Regions from separate parts of the Alteromonas sp. AWJ4_199 genome, predicted to be linked through region 1. Evidence: predicted binding sites of a transcription regulator. Region 1 holds the regulator's gene; each other region holds the start of a gene.
What was found. Region 1 encodes sigma-54, which starts transcription at its own class of promoters, with help from an activator protein. Its sites were predicted from a motif close to GTTGGCACGNNNNTNGNNT; they were not measured.

Region 1 (4,335 bases):
TTGTTGCACGACGTATTGTTTTAATCGTTTCTTTGTCGCTTAGCTTACCGGCTACGGTAGCCAGTGTCTGAAGGTGTCCTTCGGTTTGCTCTTCGGGAACGAGAAGAGCAAAGAATATGTCTACGGGCTTTTCGTCTAGGGCATCAAAGTTGATAGCTGGTGTACTTGTTACAACGATTGCTATTACCTTCTCAAGGCCTGCTAGGCGGCCGTGGGGCAGTGCTATGCCGTTACCTATACCCGTGCTACCCATACGTTCTCGAGCCATCAAGCTATTTAAAACCGTTGCCTGGTCGATGTTATCGTTATGCTTGGCAGCGATATCAGCGATGATCTCAAGAATTCGCTTTTTACTATTACACTGAACCGCACACTCGGTGCGGTCCAGACTTACGATGGCTTGTATATCCATGCTTAATTAACTACTAATGTTTTTTCAGTTTTTCCTTATGCTTGATTACCTGCCGGTCGAGTTTATCAACCATGCTGTCAATCGCCGCATACATGTCGGTATTTTCTGAGGATGCGAATACTTCAGCGCCACTTAAATGAACAGTCGCTTCAGCTTTTTGATTTAATTTTTCAACGTTCAGGATGACATGCACATTAGAAATGTGATCAAAGTGACGTTCAAGTTTGCTGAACTTCGTATCGACATAATTACGCAAAGAGTCGGTGATTTCGACATGATGACCAGTAAGGTTGATTTGCATATTTCGTCTTCCTTATATTATTAAGCCCGGTTAGATAAGGCTTTTGCGTTGGTTCGACGGCGGGATCGATAACGATTCCCGGTATTTTGCTATTGTTCGCCGAGCGACTTTTATGCCTTGCTCGGCCAACAATGAAGCAATCTTGCTATCACTTAGCGGCTTGCTAGGATTTTCCGCAGCCACTAACTTCTTGATCAAAGCACGAATCGCTGTAGATGAACACTCACCACCTGACTCGGTTGCTACGTGGCTTGAGAAGAAATACTTCAATTCAAAGATGCCACGGGGCGTATGCATATACTTCTGTGTTGTCACACGCGAAATAGTCGATTCGTGCATATCTACCATTTCTGCGACATCATTTAGCACCATTGGTTTCATCATTTCCGGGCCGTGCTCAAAAAAGCCCATTTGCTGCTGCACAATGCAATTTGCAACCTTCATCAAGGTATCGTTGCGAGATTCAAGGCTCTTTATGAACCACTTAGCCTCTTGCATGTGTGAGCGGATGAATTGTGAATCGCTGCTGTTCTTGGCACGGCGACTCATTGCTGCGTACGTTTGATTTACGCTTAATTTAGGCAGACTGTCGGGGTTCAGCTCAACCACCCAACGGCCATTTTTCTTGGTTACTGAGACATCAGGAATAACGTATTCAGGCTCTTTAGTAACTAAAGCACTACCTGGGCGAGGATTCAAGGTTTGGAGTAAACGCATTGCTTCGCGCAGCTGATCTTCTTTCAATCGGCTCTTACGCATTAGCGTGCGGTAGTCTTTACTGCTCAGTAAGTCTGAATATTCCTCAATAAGCTGCTTCGCTTCAGCAAGCCACGGTGTGTCTTCTGAAAACTGGCGCAATTGCACCATAAGACACTCTTGAGGTGTACGAGAACCTGAACCAATGGGGTCGAACATTTGAATGCGCTTAAGCACACATTCTATTTCGTCCATTTCGATAGGCTCTTCTAAGTCATCGTCATTAACAGCATCTAAGATATCGTCAAGGGTAACGGTTAGATAACCGGATTCGTCGATTGAGTCGATGATAGCCGTAGCAATAGCGCGGTCAGTGTCTGAAAAGTGAGTGAGGCGCATTTGCCAAAGCAAATGCTCTTGGATGTCTTCGGTAGTTTCACCTTGGAAGATTTGTTCGTCATCATTAGACGGGCCAGGCGCAGGCGCAGAAGAGGCGGAGTAGTACTCGTCCCAGGTGCTGTCGATAGGCAGCTCATCGGGAAGGTCGTTCTTCTCCAGTGCATCTCCTGCCTCTAGCGTGTCGCTTGATGCAGAAGCTGTCGCTTCAGCAGCACTATCGTCACTATCGACATTGTTCTTTTCTACTTGTGGCTCGTCGTTACCTTCTTCCACTTCTAACAGTGGATTAGAGTCGAGTGCCTCTTGAATCTCTTGCTGAAGATCAAGCGTAGAAAGCTGCAGCAGCTTGATGGCCTGCTGCAACTGAGGTGTCATGGTAAGTTGTTGGCTAAATTTTAGCTGTAAAGATGGTTTCATCTACGTCTTATTTAAATGCTCTAAATTGAATATACCAGAGCGAAACTGAAAAATGACAATTCGGTTACATTAACTATAGCCTGAATTGTTCGCCTAGGTATACATCCCTTACTTTTTGATTACTTAAAACCTGTTCCGCGGTTCCTTGCGCAATAAGCTCACCATGACTCACAATGTACGCCTTTTCGCAAACATCCAATGTTTCGCGTACGTTATGGTCCGTGATAAGGATACCAATACCCCTATCGCGAAGATGCTGTATTATCTTCTTTATATCATTAACTGATATTGGATCAACACCAGCAAATGGTTCGTCTAACAAAATAAATTGTGGTTTCGCTGCCAAAGCGCGAGCAATCTCTACGCGACGACGTTCTCCCCCTGACAAACTCATGCCCGTACTATTACGTATATGGTTGATATTAAATTCATCAAGTAGTGCATCAGCTTCTTCTTCTTGCTGTTGTGAATTTAAATCTTTACGGGTTTGCAAAATGGCCATGATATTTTCATATACCGTAAGCTTTCTAAATATTGATGCCTCTTGCGGGAGGTAGCCTATACCGCGGCGTGCGCGCTCATGCATTGGCTGGTGAGTAAGCTCATTATCATCAATTTCGATTTTGCCTTTGTCTAAGTTGACTAAGCCTACAATCATGTAAAAAGTGGTGGTCTTACCAGCGCCGTTAGGGCCGAGAAGACCGACAATTTGACCGGTAGACACTGAAAGGCTTACATCGCGAACAACCTGTCGCGATTTATACGATTTAGCAAGGTTTTTAGCGCTCAAAGTTGCCATTGCTATTCATTGTCCTCGTTGTCTTTCTTAGACGATGTTTTACGAATGGTGTCAGGAGTAAATACTGTGGTTACACGACCTTCACCATCTTCACCGGCACCACCCGTTGCAAGCAATTGTTCAGTAATCATATCGAACGTAATCTTATCACCTTGCACTTTACTGGTATCTTGCTGTAGCTCAGCATTACCCGCCAGAGAAATAGTGCGATTAATTACTTCATAGCGAATTTCATTGGCTTTCGCTGATACCGGTGTACCGTCTTCTAGTGATTGAGAATAGCTAGCAGGGTTGCCACGGGCGATAAATATTTCACGGCCGCTGCCATCTGTAGCTATTACTTCTACTTCATCAGCTTCGATTAGGAGTGAACCTTGGGTAATAAGTACATCTTCCTTGTACAGCGCGGTTTTGTTTTTACCATCAATAAACTGGGTGTTTGACCCTATCTTAATGGGTTGTGAAAAATCTTCTTCACTGGCTATTACCGCACCGCTAGCGATGGCAAGTAGAAGGCTAGTTGCTAGGGGAATAAGTCGTTTGTACATGATCTAAAAGCTCGTATTCTTGTGTGCGTAAATTCGCGTTAAACCCATTGCTTAAAATAAGATATTGCGTACCCAGTATCTCAACGGGTTGATCAGATGTCATTTGTTTCGTGTCTAAATTTATCTGGATGTATTCCGTGGATAAACTTTTGACAAAATCATCGCTGGTTTGATTTTCAATAACAACGCTATCTTCAAGCTGAATTAATTCATTGTTATAAAGCGTTCCTTCCTGCGCAGTTACAACCCAAGGTGATGAAGCGCTTTCTGTATAAAGGGTATATTTAGGTTGCTGGAATAAAACAAAGCCTAATTGGTCGTAATGCTCCATCGACTCTGCAAAGACTTTGTGATTTAACTCACCGTCTTGGTTGTACAAGGTTGTTGTTAAGTTTTTGGCCTTGTAGGCAGGCTTGAGCGCATCATTTTCGCTACTACCTTGAGTTTCAGGCTGCTCTTCCATCCACGTTGGGATGTACATAAGCATAGCTAAGATAAATAGCGCCGATATACTTAAACCTAAGCGATTGAAGCCAAACTGGCTCATACACTAGCTCCGAAAATGTCATTTGCAACGCCTTTAGCTTGCAAAATGGTGTCCGATATTTCTCGAACTGCGCCAAATCCACCCGGAAGTGTGGTGATCCAGTTCGCTTGCTTTGCAACAAAAGGGTGAGCATCGGCAACCGCAATTTTTACCGCCACATGCTGATACATACCTGTATCGGGCATATCGTCTCCTACAGCGGCAACTTCGCTGGGG
Region 2 (4,335 bases), 990 kb from region 1:
GCCATCGGTTGAGCAACTTCCTCACAGCCTGACATAGTGCATTGCCTATCTGTTTGAAATATTGCTGGCTCATTTTTGCCAGCCGTTACTTCCCGCGCTATGACAGGCTTTTTATCAATATTTGTATTAATCACCTCTAGATAAGTAAAGCCTTGCTCTTGTGCGACTTCTGCGGCGCGATATAGAGCGTACTGCTGTACTTTGTCGGCCGGAGTTTTATCAGTCGCTTTAAAAAGGACCTGATACTGATTTGCAGATACTTTTTCGCTCGAATAACCATATGAGGCTTTAGAGTTCGCTGATTTGTATGGGGTAGGGGCAGCTACTGGTGTCGATGAACACCCTGCTATCACAAAGCTTAGTGCCGCACCTGCGGTGGCAAGAAGTACGCGGCCACTTTTAATTTTACTTTTGATGTTCATCTCACAAATTCCTTAATACTGTGATCACTGAAACAATGAAAACAACGCTGTTCTGCCTATCGCTGTTAACGCTTGATTGCGTTTTGCCTTAGGTTTAGCGTCTACTGCACCTTTATATGCGCCAACAGAAGCTATGCCAAGTAAGGTCTCTGGCTTACCCATCATTAACGAACATTGCCTTTTTGCTTGTGTAAGTGCAACATCTGCGTGATGTTTTTGAGAAAAATAGGCATGTTCCTTTTGCGCAATATCTTTTATATTCGCTTTCAAAAAGATGTTCATAGTACTCACCTCATTATTGTTGACAGGGCACTGTCCATGGATTTGATCAAATGAACTTAACCAAAAGGGTTAATGCGCCTTTAAATCTATGCCTTACCCAAAGACCCTACGCCATGTTTGAATTAATCTGCTTAAACTTAGATAGTTGAACGCATTCTGGGCAAGCTTAAAGAAACCGAACGCCGCAAGACTATTAAGTGCTAATAACACAAGTGGTACCACAACGTAGTGCACGCCAACATTGTGAAGTATAGCGCCTATAGCAATATTTAAAATAAGCCAACAAACTGTACCAACCGCAAATGCTGCGAGGCATGCAAAAACAGTAACGAAAAAACTCTTTTTGACAAGCATGAGTTCACTATTAGTAAGCTCAAGAAATGCAAAGCCTTGTTCTTTTCTCTGAGAGAATGCTTCTTTAAATGCGTTGAATACATCGGAGAAAGACGGATCGGGGTATTGTTGCTGGGTTGACTGCTCGTCAGGTGGCGTTTCTTTGGGTGTACTTTCTCCTGTAGCGTTTTCATGAAACTTCGCCTGCGCCGAAGGCGGCGTCAGGCGAAATGGATTTTCATGGCACGATGTATAACGTGCTTTTTGAAAATCTGGCACTTTCATAATTTTACTTCTTACGTAGAAGCGATGTTACTAGCATGCCTGCTGCAAAAGCGATACCTGCAGTTTGAATAGGATTCTCAATTGCGTACTTACGTACTTTTGATGCCTGCCATTTCTGCTCTGCTAAACGCTTTCTTTCTGACATGTTTTCTGCAGACGATGAGGCTGTGCGACGAATGTTTTCTTCCGCAACGCCAGCACTATCCGCTAATTTGTCAACTGATGCGTGAAGAGTGTCTTTTAGTTGATCCGTTACTGGGTGACTTGGTTCAGCCACACCGTTAGTGCTGTTAGTTTTAACGGTTTGTGATTTAGCTGAAGCTTGTGTAGCCATAATACTCTCCTTAATATTTTGGGTTCACAATAACAGTTGCAACGTGTGTACCAATTAAAAAACCTTTTATTTACAGTTGGATAGCGTTTCTTGCTATTTTGGGGGTGAAAGGTTTGCAAGAGAAACGCGTTATCCTTGCAAACCCCTGTAATATTTTCAAAGTTGTTAAAACAAAAGCCTAGCTTCCATCCACAACAGATGCGAGGTCATCTTTTGAAACGGGTTTAAGTAAAGCACTATCTATTCCAATCGATTCCATCATGTCTTCATCCGCTTCATGCCCGCTAACGATGGTAAGCGTTGCATCTGGCAATTTATCTTTGAGTTCACCAGCTAGGTCATAACCACTGTAATCGGGTAGCGTTAAATCCATTAATATGTGATCAAAGTTGCCGCCTTGTGCGGTGCTAAGTGCATCTAAGCCGCAATGCTCTGTGGTAACTTCATGGCCTAGGTGCACCAAAAATAGCTGCAATAGTTCTGCAGCATCTTCATCGTCTTCAATCACTAAAATACGCTTGCAAGTAGAGGTACTGTCTTCTTTTTTCTGAGACGTGTTTTCTGTTGCTAACTCTGTATTCGTATAGGGTTCAACTCCGTCGCTTGAAGGCATGTTTTCTTCTGGCGCGTAAGGTTTTCGTAAGGGCATGTCAGCAACTTGTGCTTCTACATTGGTAAAAGTGACGTGATCGCCAGGAGGAAGATATTGTGAGAGAAGTTGAGCTAGTGCAAAGCGGTCTATTGGTTTACCTATAACGTCATTAAAACCTTCGCGTATTAGCGACTCTCTTAATCCTTTACGACTGGCTGCGGTGACCGCAATAACGGGAATATCTTTACCATGGCGACGAATAGCGTGTAACGCTTCAATGCCATTCATCACAGGCATGTGAATATCCATGAGAACGAGGTCAAATGGTTGATTGTGTTCATCGGCCTGTAATACAGCTTCCAGTGCCTTAACACCGTTTTCCGCGTAACTAATATCTGCCTGAGACTGACTTACAAGGTGGCCGGTAAGGCGCCGAATTTCTCTTAAGTCATCGACAATCAGCACTCTGCCGGTAACATTTAAATCGATACTGCTAGATTCGACAGGTTGAATCTGGCCAAGCGTTAAATCGACGTTAGGTTGGGAAGAAATGTCACCTGGATTAATATCAAATGTAAACGTGCTGCCTTCCCCCAGTCGAGATGTCACATTAATATCACCACCAAGCTTAGTGACCAGTTCTTTACAGATTGCCAAGCCTAGACCCGCGCCTCCGTGGTTGGCGCGCATGACATCTTCAATTTGTTCAAAAGGTTGAAAAATATTGTGTAACTTGTTGGGCGGCATGCCGATGCCAGTATCGTCTACGGAAAATCTAAGTCGCTGGTTTTTTTCGCAATCTGTCGAAATTTCGTTAAGAGCTATAGTGAGTGTAATACTGCCCTTGTCGGTGAACTTAACCGCGTTAGAAATAAGGTTAAGCAGAACCTGACGAAGTCGAGTGGGATCTGTCTGAATAAATTCAGGAATTTTGGTTTTAGAAACCACATTTAAACTCAGCCCCTTATCCTTGGCGTTTAAGCGCATTAATGAGTGAATATCTGTAAGAAAAGCGGACAAGTTAACACTCTTAATGTTCAACTCTAACTTCTCAGCCATTATCCTGGACATGTCGAGTAAATCGTTAAGCAAGCTCAATAAATGTTTGCCGTTTGAATGAATTATCGATAGCTCTTGTTGGAATGGGCTGTTTCTTGCGTCATCAATGAGAAGTTCTGTATAGCCCAGAATAGAGGTGAGTGGGGTGCGCAGTTCATGACCGAGATGAGCGAGGAATTTGTCTTTAGCTTTGTTTTTTTGCTCAACCTTATTGCGTTCAATGCGCTCGTTTTCTATGTCCCGACGAACCATGGCGTACCGTATAGTGCGCATGAAGCGCGGTGTCTCGATCTCGGACTTCTGTAGATAATCGGCGGCGCCCGCGCGCATCACCATCTCATCGACTGTAACGTCTGACTGACCTGTTAAAATAACCACAGGCAGGCTAAATTGGTTCGACTTCAGAACACCCAGAACATCTATGGCATTCTCTGCGCCCAACAAGTAGTCAAGCAAGCATAAATCAAAGTCTTCCGTCTTAAGCGCTTCTATGGCGTCAAGACTGTTTGTCACCCACGTTAACTCAAACTTAGGTGACTCACACTGTTCTAGATAGTCAGAAGTTAAGAAGTAATCATCTTCATCATCTTCAACCAATAGAATTTTAATAACCTCTGACATCTAGTACCTCTTTTACTCGTGTGGTAACTCTACGAACTCGATCCAATAACGGCCTAAAGCACGCATTAGTTCAACCAGTCCTTCAAAGTTAACTGGTTTGGTAATATAAGAAGCGCAACCGAGATCGTAGCCGCGAAGCATGTCTTCCTCTTCTTTGGATGTTGTTAGGATTACAACCGGAATACTTCGCAGTTTTGGGTCGTTCTTAAGTTCCTGGAGTGCTTCGCGACCATCTTTTCTTGGCATGTTTAAGTCAAGCAATATAAGGCTAGGGCGAGGCGCCGATGCTGGATCAGAATATTTCCCCTCGTGACGAAGAAACTCTAACAATTCCACACCGTCTTCAACGCAAAACAGATTGTTGAGGACACGACTTTCTTGCAGCGCGTCAACGGTTAATAGGCGAT
Region 3 (4,335 bases), 990 kb from region 1:
ATACATTGTGCATCTGGTGTTCGTGCGAAATTGGCAGCAGAGCAACTAATACGTATGGGATACGACGAGGTATCAGTTGTAACCTGTCCGGTACCTACCATCACCCAAGCACTCGAAAAATGACTTGTACTATAGGACTATGCTATAACTCTCCCAACATATAAGTAGAGGGCGTGTATGCTTAAATCCACATTAGAACAATGGCGAATGTTTAAAGCCGTGGTTGATGCAGGTGGCTTCAATCAAGCAGCTGCAGAAGTACATAAAAGTCAATCTAGTGTGCATCACGCGGTTCAAAAACTAGAAAGTGCTATCGGTGTAACACTGTTTGAAAATATTGGCCGTAAAGTTAAGCTTTCTCCACAAGGTGAACTTATGTACCGTCGCGCTTCGTTTTTGCTTAACGAAGCCCATAAACTTGAAGCAGTAGCTAGTAGTTTAAAAGTGGGGACCGAAACAACGCTGCGCATAGCTGTGGATATTATTTTTCCTTCTGAATTGCTCTATAACGTGCTTGCTAAAGTCTCTGCTGAGTTTCCCCTATTGCGTATAGAAATAGAAGAGACCGTACTTAGCGGTGCAAATGCATTGTTAACTAGCGGAAAGGTAGACTTGGGCATCTCTCCCTTTGTCATTCCAAACGGGTTTAGTGAAGATTTATGTGAAATTGAGTTCGCCGCTGTTGCTCATGCAGAACATCCCCTACATCAATTAAATAGAACCCTCACCTTAGAAGACCTTAAAAGTCATCGCCAGATTGTCGTGCGCGACTCTTCCGCAGAGCGCAAAGCAGATGTTGGTTGGCTAGGAGCTGAGCAACGCTGGACGGTAAGTCATGTGAGAACATCGTTAGATATCATTGCTCAGGGCTTAGGCTTTGCATGGCTACCTATTGCAATCATAAAAGACGAATTAGAAAATGGGACTTTGGTTCCACTTCCTCTAGATAACAACGCTGCGTTAAGAAAAGCACTTCTTTATCTTTCTTTTAAAGATGGAGATACATTGGGCCCAGCAGCTCGAGCATTTATGGGGGAGCTTAGGTACCAAACAATGAATCTGCCTAACTCGGAATTCATGTTTGATTCCTGTACTGATTAACTTGCGCGTTAGCTAATCGCTGCCGGCAAATGTTGAAAGCCCAGTACGAAGCCAAACAGCGATATTGACACACCTACCAAAGCCACTGCACCGTCGTCTGTGGCCATTCCAACAGACATTATAAATACTGCTAATGCTGGAATTAAACCCATAAAGGGAATAAGCTCTAACGGGACCATTACCAAGCCGCAGCCAACACAATTCAATGCAATTAAAGAGCGAAACACGGGCTGTCTCATAAAAAAGCAACGTGGAACAAGAAATCGATCGACGCGAGCTGCATAGGGTTTTACTTTTTGAACTATATTGCGCAGTTGATCCGCATCACACTGTATATCCATTACTTTTCGAGGCAACCATGGGTGCCTACTACCGAGTAAAATTTGCAATGCAATGAGTAAAATTGTTACACCCGTTAAAGATGGAATTCCAGGAATAGCGCCGACAGGTGTGCAAGCAATAAAAGAAGGGAATGCTAACATGGGACCAAAACCGCGCTTTTCCATAACTTCCCAAAAGTCTTCGAAGTAAAATATATTTTGACTTGACCGCGGCTGCATCTTTGCCAGCAGTTCTGTCAAGGTCATTGATCTTTCGGCTGTTTTTACCCACATATTCAGTTCCTTTGATACAAAACACGTTGTATTCCACTTATTTAAGGGGGCGAGATGCGGACAAGAGGCGCGTAAGTATTCGCCAAATATCATTCATACCCTTGCCTACAGTAAGTTAGTCGCATTGAGATTTGTGCGAAAAATGTGCCAGAGCCTTTCCACGGTGGTACCTATCAATTATTGGGAATACTTTTTGCAACAGCATGTAAATAGGTAACACTCATTGTTAATTTAACAAATCAAAATTTTAGTGCGAATTGCGATAGTGAAATTGTAACAATGAATTCAAATGAATGTGTCTTTACGGTCAACGCGCTTAAATTGTGTGTGGTGTTACCATGAACAGAAAACGCAATATTTGGAAATGTGTGACTACAAATGGATATCCAGTTACTTTTTTCGCTTATTGTGGTAGAACTATAATATTGATTTTATTCCATATTTTCGATGGAACGTAATAGAGAGGGACAATGCGTGCTAACCGTACTTTTAGTTGATGACGACGCCGAGTTTACAGAAGTAGCTTGTACTATTATTGAGTTTTTAGGTCATGACGTCTTGACCGCTGCTACGTTAGCAGAAGCACGAGACTGGCTTGAGAAAGAAACATTCGACCATGTACTGTTAGATTTTATGCTTCCCGATGGAAGCGGTGCTCACCTGTTTAACGAACTTGATGCGCTGCCTAAGCGGCCCCGTGTAACTCTAATTACGGGCCATCCATCGGTAAAAAGCGTTATTAAAGGCTTGTGTGGCCCCACCGTAGACTACCTCGTAAAGCCAATACAACGTGAAGAAATTGAGGCAGTACTAAGTAAGAAAACAAAAGCAAAAGAGCCAGCAGAAGAAAAAATCGAGAAACACTTCGACTTGCTTATTGGCGAGTCACCCGTGATGAAAGAGTTATACAAACTTATTTCAAGAGTCAGCAAAACCAGTGCTAACGTCATGCTATTAGGTGAAAGTGGTGTTGGTAAGGAAGTGGTTGCAGCTGCAATTCACAGAGCCTCAGAAAGTGAAGGCCCTTATATTGCTACAAACTGTGGTGCATTTTCTAAAGAATTGATTGGTAGTGAACTGTTCGGTCATGAAAAAGGTGCCTTCACCGGTGCGGTAGGTCGTAAAGAAGGCGTTTTTGAACAGGCAGAAGGTGGCACCCTTTTCTTAGATGAAATCACAGAAATGCCCATTGACATGCAACCCAACCTTTTGCGCGTACTCGAAAACAAAGTAGTGCTTCGTGTGGGTGGTACGAAATCTATACCTGTAAACTGTCGTGTTGTATCTGCAACAAACAGAACAATGGAAGAAATCGCTCAGAGCAAAGTGTTGCGTGAAGATATTTATTTCAGGCTTGCTGTTTTCCCAATTACCATTCCTCCTTTGCGTGAAAGAAAAGAAGACATTCCTCTTTTAGCAAAAACTTTCATTGCAGAATTTAACAAAGATAACGGTTCTAATTTTAAATGGGAAGATAATCAGCTAGAGACGCTTCAAGCATACGATTGGCCAGGAAACGTTCGTGAGTTAAGACACTTTGTACACCGTGCGGCTATCATGAGTGACCCAGAGAAAAGTGAGATTGAGTTACCTAAAACTATCGAGTCTCCTTTTGCACAGAAGCAGAGTACGACACCTGCCCTTCAAGCTGGAAGAACCATTGAGGATGTAGAAAAAGAGCTTATCTACGCCACTTTAGAAAAAGTAAGCGGCAACAAAACAACCGCAGCAGAAATGTTAGGTATAAGTACTAAAACCCTATACAACCGTCTTCATGCTTACGGCGACCTAAGCAAAGACGAATAGTAAGAGGTATTCAATATGACTAGCGAAGAGTTTTCACGACTGAGTGTTTTTGTACATGATGCTCGGAAACCGTTAAATAGAATATCTATGCAGGCAGAGCTAGTAAAAATGGCACTAAACGGGGACGTTGCTCCTGAAAAAGCACTGGCGGCGTTGGATAAAATAATAAGCAGTGCAAAAGACTGCAGTGAGACCCTATCTGAAATGACATCAGAATTGGGCGAAAATGACCCGGAACATGTAAATGATCTCTAAAGTTCTGTCTTCAATTTACAGCTGGATAATTTTGGTTGTTGTCATCATTGTCGTTATGACTGCAAACTCTTTTTATGTAGTAAGTACTCTTAACGACCTCTCAGCACTTGAGGCGCGACTATTTACAACTAATCGTGTAATCAATGCAGTGAATAGGCTTCATGTAGCGGTGCTCCGAGTGGAGTCCGGTCAGCGAGGCTTCATGCTCACCGATGATGAGGAATATCTCTCAGACTATACTCAGACGCTTGGCGTTATTGGAGAGTTGATGGACGAGGTAGAAGTGAGTTCTTTTTCGTCTGATATCGATGAGCAATCTGTAAGAATTGAGGAATTGCTTAATCTAACCAGGGCAAAAATTAACGAGGTTATCAAAGTCGTTGAACTCATTAAGGAAGGGAAGCAGAAAGAAGCCGTCAACTTAGTTGAAAGTGATAAAGGCATTGATCTTTACAGACGCTTCGAAGAGCTATTTCGCGAAATTGATGAGTCTGAACGCGGCATGCAAGGTACGCATTTAGCAAATTTGATGAGCTTGAGAAGAGACTCAGTAAATACG
Region 4 (4,335 bases), 400 kb from region 1:
CCAAAATGGCCTTATTGATAAGCGAGCCTTTTGCGACAGCCCATACAACAGGCAATTCCCTATCTGCTTTAACCCCTTGGACCTGATCAGCATTTACCGCTAAATCGTCACCCAAAACGCCCGCAGTTTTTTGCGCTGCGACTTTCGACATGGTTGCGATGTCATCCATTAACGTTGCAATATCATCAAGTAAGGCAAGTAAGTTAGCTGCGGCCACTGTGATTTTCCTTATATTCGTTGTTATTAAGTGTGCTGTTTTTATGTTTCACTAACATAGCAAATCGGCAAGCGATAAGTAGTTGCGGCATACAAAGAATACGCGCAGCATCTTACCTTTGGCAACTTATGAATAATGTGACATCAGAGAAAAAGGCTGGAATCAGTGTGAGTAACGACAGAGAAACAGATGAAGAAACACAATTACCCTCGCTTTCAGTTCGTTCTTATGCAAGAAAAGCCCGTAGTCACGCTCACCCTTTTTATCAGTTAGTATTGCCTGTAAATGGGCATATAGAAATAGCGCAAGATTGTTTTACTGGCAGCGTCGGTGTAGGTGAGGGAGTGTGTATAGCGCCGCTCGAAGTACATAGTTTTAGTGCAAACGAAAATGCAAAGTTTGTGGTCGCCGACTTACTTTCAGTACCTGAGCAGTTAAAAGACAAACGAAGCCCTATCTTTCAGGTTAATACCGCCCTTCAAGCTTTCTTAAGTTTTACTGAAGTGCAATTAACGAATTACGCGTTTTACGGACAGGATGAAATGACCGCGTTATTTCAGGTGTTACTGGCGAAAAGCGAGGTGGGCGGGGGAACAGACAAGCGGATCACCCAAGTAATAAGCCATATACATAATGACTTAGGGGCATCGCATTCGTTGCAGTTGCTTTCAGAGATGGCCTGTATGGGAACCACACAGTTCAAAACTCGGTTTAAACAAACCACTGGTCTTAGCTTACGTGATTACCTAGTGAAGATAAGGATGGAGAAAGCCAAAGCACTGCTTAGAAACACCGATACGCCTATGTCGAGCATAGCTCAATTAACGGGGTACGAAGATGTTGCTGCATTCAGCCGCCGATTCAAAGCCTATTTCGGGCAACCACCAAAGTCTTTTAAAAGAAAGTAATCACGCCTTGCTAAAGGGGGACACTAGTCGGCTACGGACTATCGCAAAAAAGAACACGGCAAAAATCAACACGCGCTAGTTTCGCTCTTTATCTTTGGGCAGTTTATTCACTCTCGCATCTATAAAACGTTTGTGATCGTCCATTTTGGTGCATTTTAAAGTGCCTCCGGCAAAACCGCTTAATATCGCCAAGGTTTTATTGGTCGTACTGCTACAGTTTACTTGTTTTGACGGGCGTCTATTTTCACTAGCTTGTATTTCTTGTGTACTTGGCCCGCTTAATATAGGGCTATCTTTTCGTTCTTGGAAATTCCTTGCTGCTTGCTCGGCGTCTTCAGCTACTTTTTCACTGTTATATTTTTCAAAATAAAGCGCAGCGCCATCTTTGACCGATAAATTTAACGAACCCGCGCGGCGATTCGCATCTTTTGAAAGCGTCGGCGTTGGTGGCGTGGTAATTGTCTTATCTTCTATTCGGACTTGCTGTATTTCGGGCTCAGTAACTTTCTGCTGCTTTGCTTCAGGAATTTCAGAAATTTTAGTTTTACTATCAGGTGCTTCGATGGGTTGAGTGACATCAGACTTCAGTTCAATTTCTTGCCTTTTAGCGGAAGCATCGACTGTTTTAGTGTCTTCTATTTCGGCTTGGATTGAGGGACCCGGAGTTGGAGGGTAGTATAGCTTGGCACTGATCTCAGGTGTTCGCTCTAAAACGTTAACACGAGCTTTTTGATTATCAATACTCAATTGAGAAAGTAAGACAACCAAAATCACCCCAAATACGTGAACACCACATGAAACTAACAGCGCTCTCCACGCCGTTTTTTTAGTAACGGAATGGTTCTCAGTGCTGCGTTCTGGCGCAAAGAAAGATGGGGTGATAGTCGTCATAGTAAACAACAGACCATTCGCTCTCTCGAATAGTTCCATCCTAATTTCATCGCACTTTTTAGTCACCTTACCTCAGTAATTTCTTTGGCCGCTACATTATTGGGCATTTTTCAACTCGTGCACCATTAATGTGCATTATTTTTGTGCGCGCCGCCGCTGCTTGTGATTATGTGTATGATTTATATAGTTAAATATTTATGGCATGGCTCTTGGTTTATCTTCCCGTAGTTGGAAATACGACCATAAATTACAGAATAACCAAAACAAACTGGGAGCAACTCATGAAACTAGTTACAGCGATCATCAAGCCGTTCAAGCTAGATGATGTTCGTGAAGCCATTTCAGAAATCGGAATCGACGGTTTGACCGTGACCGAAGTGAAGGGCTTTGGACGTCAAAAAGGACACACTGAACTTTACCGCGGAGCGGAATATCAGGTGGATTTTCTACCTAAAGTCAAACTGGAAATTGCTGTTCAGGATGATCAAGTAGAACGCCTGGTAGAGGCCATCGTTGGCGCTGCCAAAACAGGCAAAATTGGAGACGGCAAGGTGTTTGTTTATGACCTTGAACATGCCGTTCGTATTCGAACTGGTGAGTCGGATAGCGACGCGCTGTAAGCCACTACGATATATTTGCGGAGAAAACCATAATGGAAATCACTTTTGAACTTGGGTATGCGCTAGATACCTTTTATTTTCTAATCTGCGGTGCACTAGTTATGTGGATGGCTGCAGGTTTTGCGATGCTTGAAGCTGGTCTTGTTCGAGCGAAAAACACCACAGAAATTCTAACTAAAAACGTGGCGCTATTCGCTATCGCTTGCACTATGTACATGATTTGCGGTTACGGCATTATGTACGGTGGCGGCGACTGGGGTCCATTCCTAAGCGGTATCATGGCTGATGGCGCAACAGGTGTAGCTGAAGAGCCAGCAACATATGCACCTTCTGCTGACTTCTTCTTCCAAGTAGTATTTGTTGCAACAGCAATGTCTATCGTATCTGGTGCGGTAGCTGAGCGTATGAAGCTTTGGGCATTCCTAGCGTTCGCAGTTGTCATGACGGGCTTCATCTATCCAATGGAAGGTGCTTGGACATGGGGCGGCGAAGCAGTATTCGGTATGTATACGCTTGGCGACCTTGGTTTCTCTGACTTTGCAGGTTCAGGTATTGTTCACATGGCTGGTGCAGCTGCTGCTCTTGCTGGTGTTCTTGTGCTTGGTGCTCGTAAGGGTAAATACACCGCTGACGGTAAAGTAAACGCGATTCCAGGTGCAAACTTACCGCTTGCAACTTTAGGTACATTTATCCTGTGGATGGGTTGGTTTGGCTTCAACGGCGGTTCAGTACTGGCTACTGCAACTGTTGAAAGTGCAAACTCAGTAGCGATTGTATTTATGAACACAAATGCTGCAGCTGCTGGTGGTGCAATTGCTGCACTTATCGTAGCACGCATTCTATTCGGTAAAGCTGACCTAACTATGGTACTTAACGGTGCACTAGCCGGTCTTGTGGCTATTACAGCAGAGCCTTCAACACCTACACCATTACAAGCTACTTTGTTCGGCGGCCTTGGTGGTATTTTAGTAGTGCTTAGCATTGTTGCACTAGACAAGCTTAAGATTGACGATCCAGTGGGCGCAATTTCAGTTCACGGCGTAGTAGGTCTTCTAGGTCTTATCCTTGTACCTTTCACTAACGATGGTTCAAGCATCTCTGGTCAGCTAATTGGTGCAGCGACTATCTTTGTATGGGTATTCGTAGTGAGCCTAGTGGTATGGCTAGTGATTAAAGCGGTTATGGGTGTACGTGTGAGCGAAGAAGAAGAATTCGACGGCGTAGACATGAGCGAATGTGGTCTGGAAGCATACCCAGACTTCACAAGCAGCCGTTCGTAAGAGAGTCTCGATTAGGCAACGAAACAACAATAACAATAATGCCTTATTACTTCGTTTAAGCCCCGCTAATGCGGGGCTTTTTTCGTTTCATGCAATGTGTTTTAAGACCATTACTGAGCTTAGGAAAAGAGCCTAGGCGTAATGTGACAATAACGCTACACTATGAACCGATAGACTAACGCTAGATTTATTATCGGCAACGTTTTAGTAAAAGGACGGTTATGATTGCAAGTGTGCGACTTCTACCTTTGATACTGGCTTTCTTTAGTATCAGCTGTTTGGGCTACGACAGAATAACGGGGCATCCCTTTGCAAGTCGCTCAGAAGTTATTGCAAAGAACGGCATGGCAGCAACAAGCCAACCATTAGCTACGCAAGTGGCGTTGGATATTTTAAAACAAGGCGGCAGCGCGGTTGAC

Region 2: a site for sigma-54 is predicted at 1,693-1,711, ahead of ACXAER_RS02290 (DUF883 domain-containing protein). Genes of this name have one in related genera too.
Region 3: a site for sigma-54 is predicted at 1,849-1,867, ahead of ACXAER_RS02260 (exopolysaccharide biosynthesis protein). Genes of this name have one in related genera too.
Region 4: a site for sigma-54 is predicted at 2,213-2,231, ahead of glnK (P-II family nitrogen regulator). Genes of this name have one in related genera too.

The regions. Positions count from the first base shown of each region.
Region 1 covers NZ_JBSWUR010000001.1:1,492,795-1,497,129, reverse strand. Annotated here, with positions in the region: gene ptsN (PTS IIA-like nitrogen regulatory protein PtsN) at 1-412, opposite strand, end outside; gene hpf (ribosome hibernation promoting factor) at 426-713, opposite strand; gene ACXAER_RS06515 (RNA polymerase factor sigma-54) at 744-2,225, opposite strand; gene lptB (LPS export ABC transporter ATP-binding protein) at 2,299-3,024, opposite strand; gene lptA (lipopolysaccharide transport periplasmic protein LptA) at 3,027-3,572, opposite strand; gene lptC (LPS export ABC transporter periplasmic protein LptC) at 3,541-4,119, opposite strand; gene kdsC (3-deoxy-manno-octulosonate-8-phosphatase KdsC) at 4,116-4,335, opposite strand, start outside.
Region 2 covers NZ_JBSWUR010000001.1:503,384-507,718, reverse strand. Annotated here, with positions in the region: gene ACXAER_RS02305 (CC0125/CC1285 family lipoprotein) at 1-422, opposite strand, end outside; gene ACXAER_RS02300 (hypothetical protein) at 447-704, opposite strand; gene ACXAER_RS02295 (hypothetical protein) at 798-1,322, opposite strand; gene ACXAER_RS02290 (DUF883 domain-containing protein) at 1,327-1,656, opposite strand; gene ACXAER_RS02285 (response regulator) at 1,835-3,928, opposite strand; gene ACXAER_RS02280 (response regulator) at 3,941-4,335, opposite strand, start outside.
Region 3 covers NZ_JBSWUR010000001.1:498,054-502,388, forward strand. Annotated here, with positions in the region: gene ACXAER_RS02250 (rhodanese-like domain-containing protein) at 1-123, shown strand, start outside; gene ACXAER_RS02255 (LysR family transcriptional regulator) at 178-1,101, shown strand; gene ACXAER_RS02260 (exopolysaccharide biosynthesis protein) at 1,110-1,715, opposite strand; gene ACXAER_RS02265 (sigma-54-dependent transcriptional regulator) at 2,190-3,521, shown strand; gene ACXAER_RS02270 (hypothetical protein) at 3,537-3,776, shown strand; gene ACXAER_RS02275 (sensor histidine kinase) at 3,766-4,335, shown strand, end outside.
Region 4 covers NZ_JBSWUR010000001.1:1,892,489-1,896,823, reverse strand. Annotated here, with positions in the region: gene ACXAER_RS08320 (DUF808 domain-containing protein) at 1-217, opposite strand, end outside; gene ACXAER_RS08315 (helix-turn-helix domain-containing protein) at 346-1,125, shown strand; gene ACXAER_RS08310 (hypothetical protein) at 1,201-2,055, opposite strand; gene glnK (P-II family nitrogen regulator) at 2,298-2,636, shown strand; gene ACXAER_RS08300 (ammonium transporter) at 2,669-3,916, shown strand; gene ggt (gamma-glutamyltransferase) at 4,138-4,335, shown strand, end outside.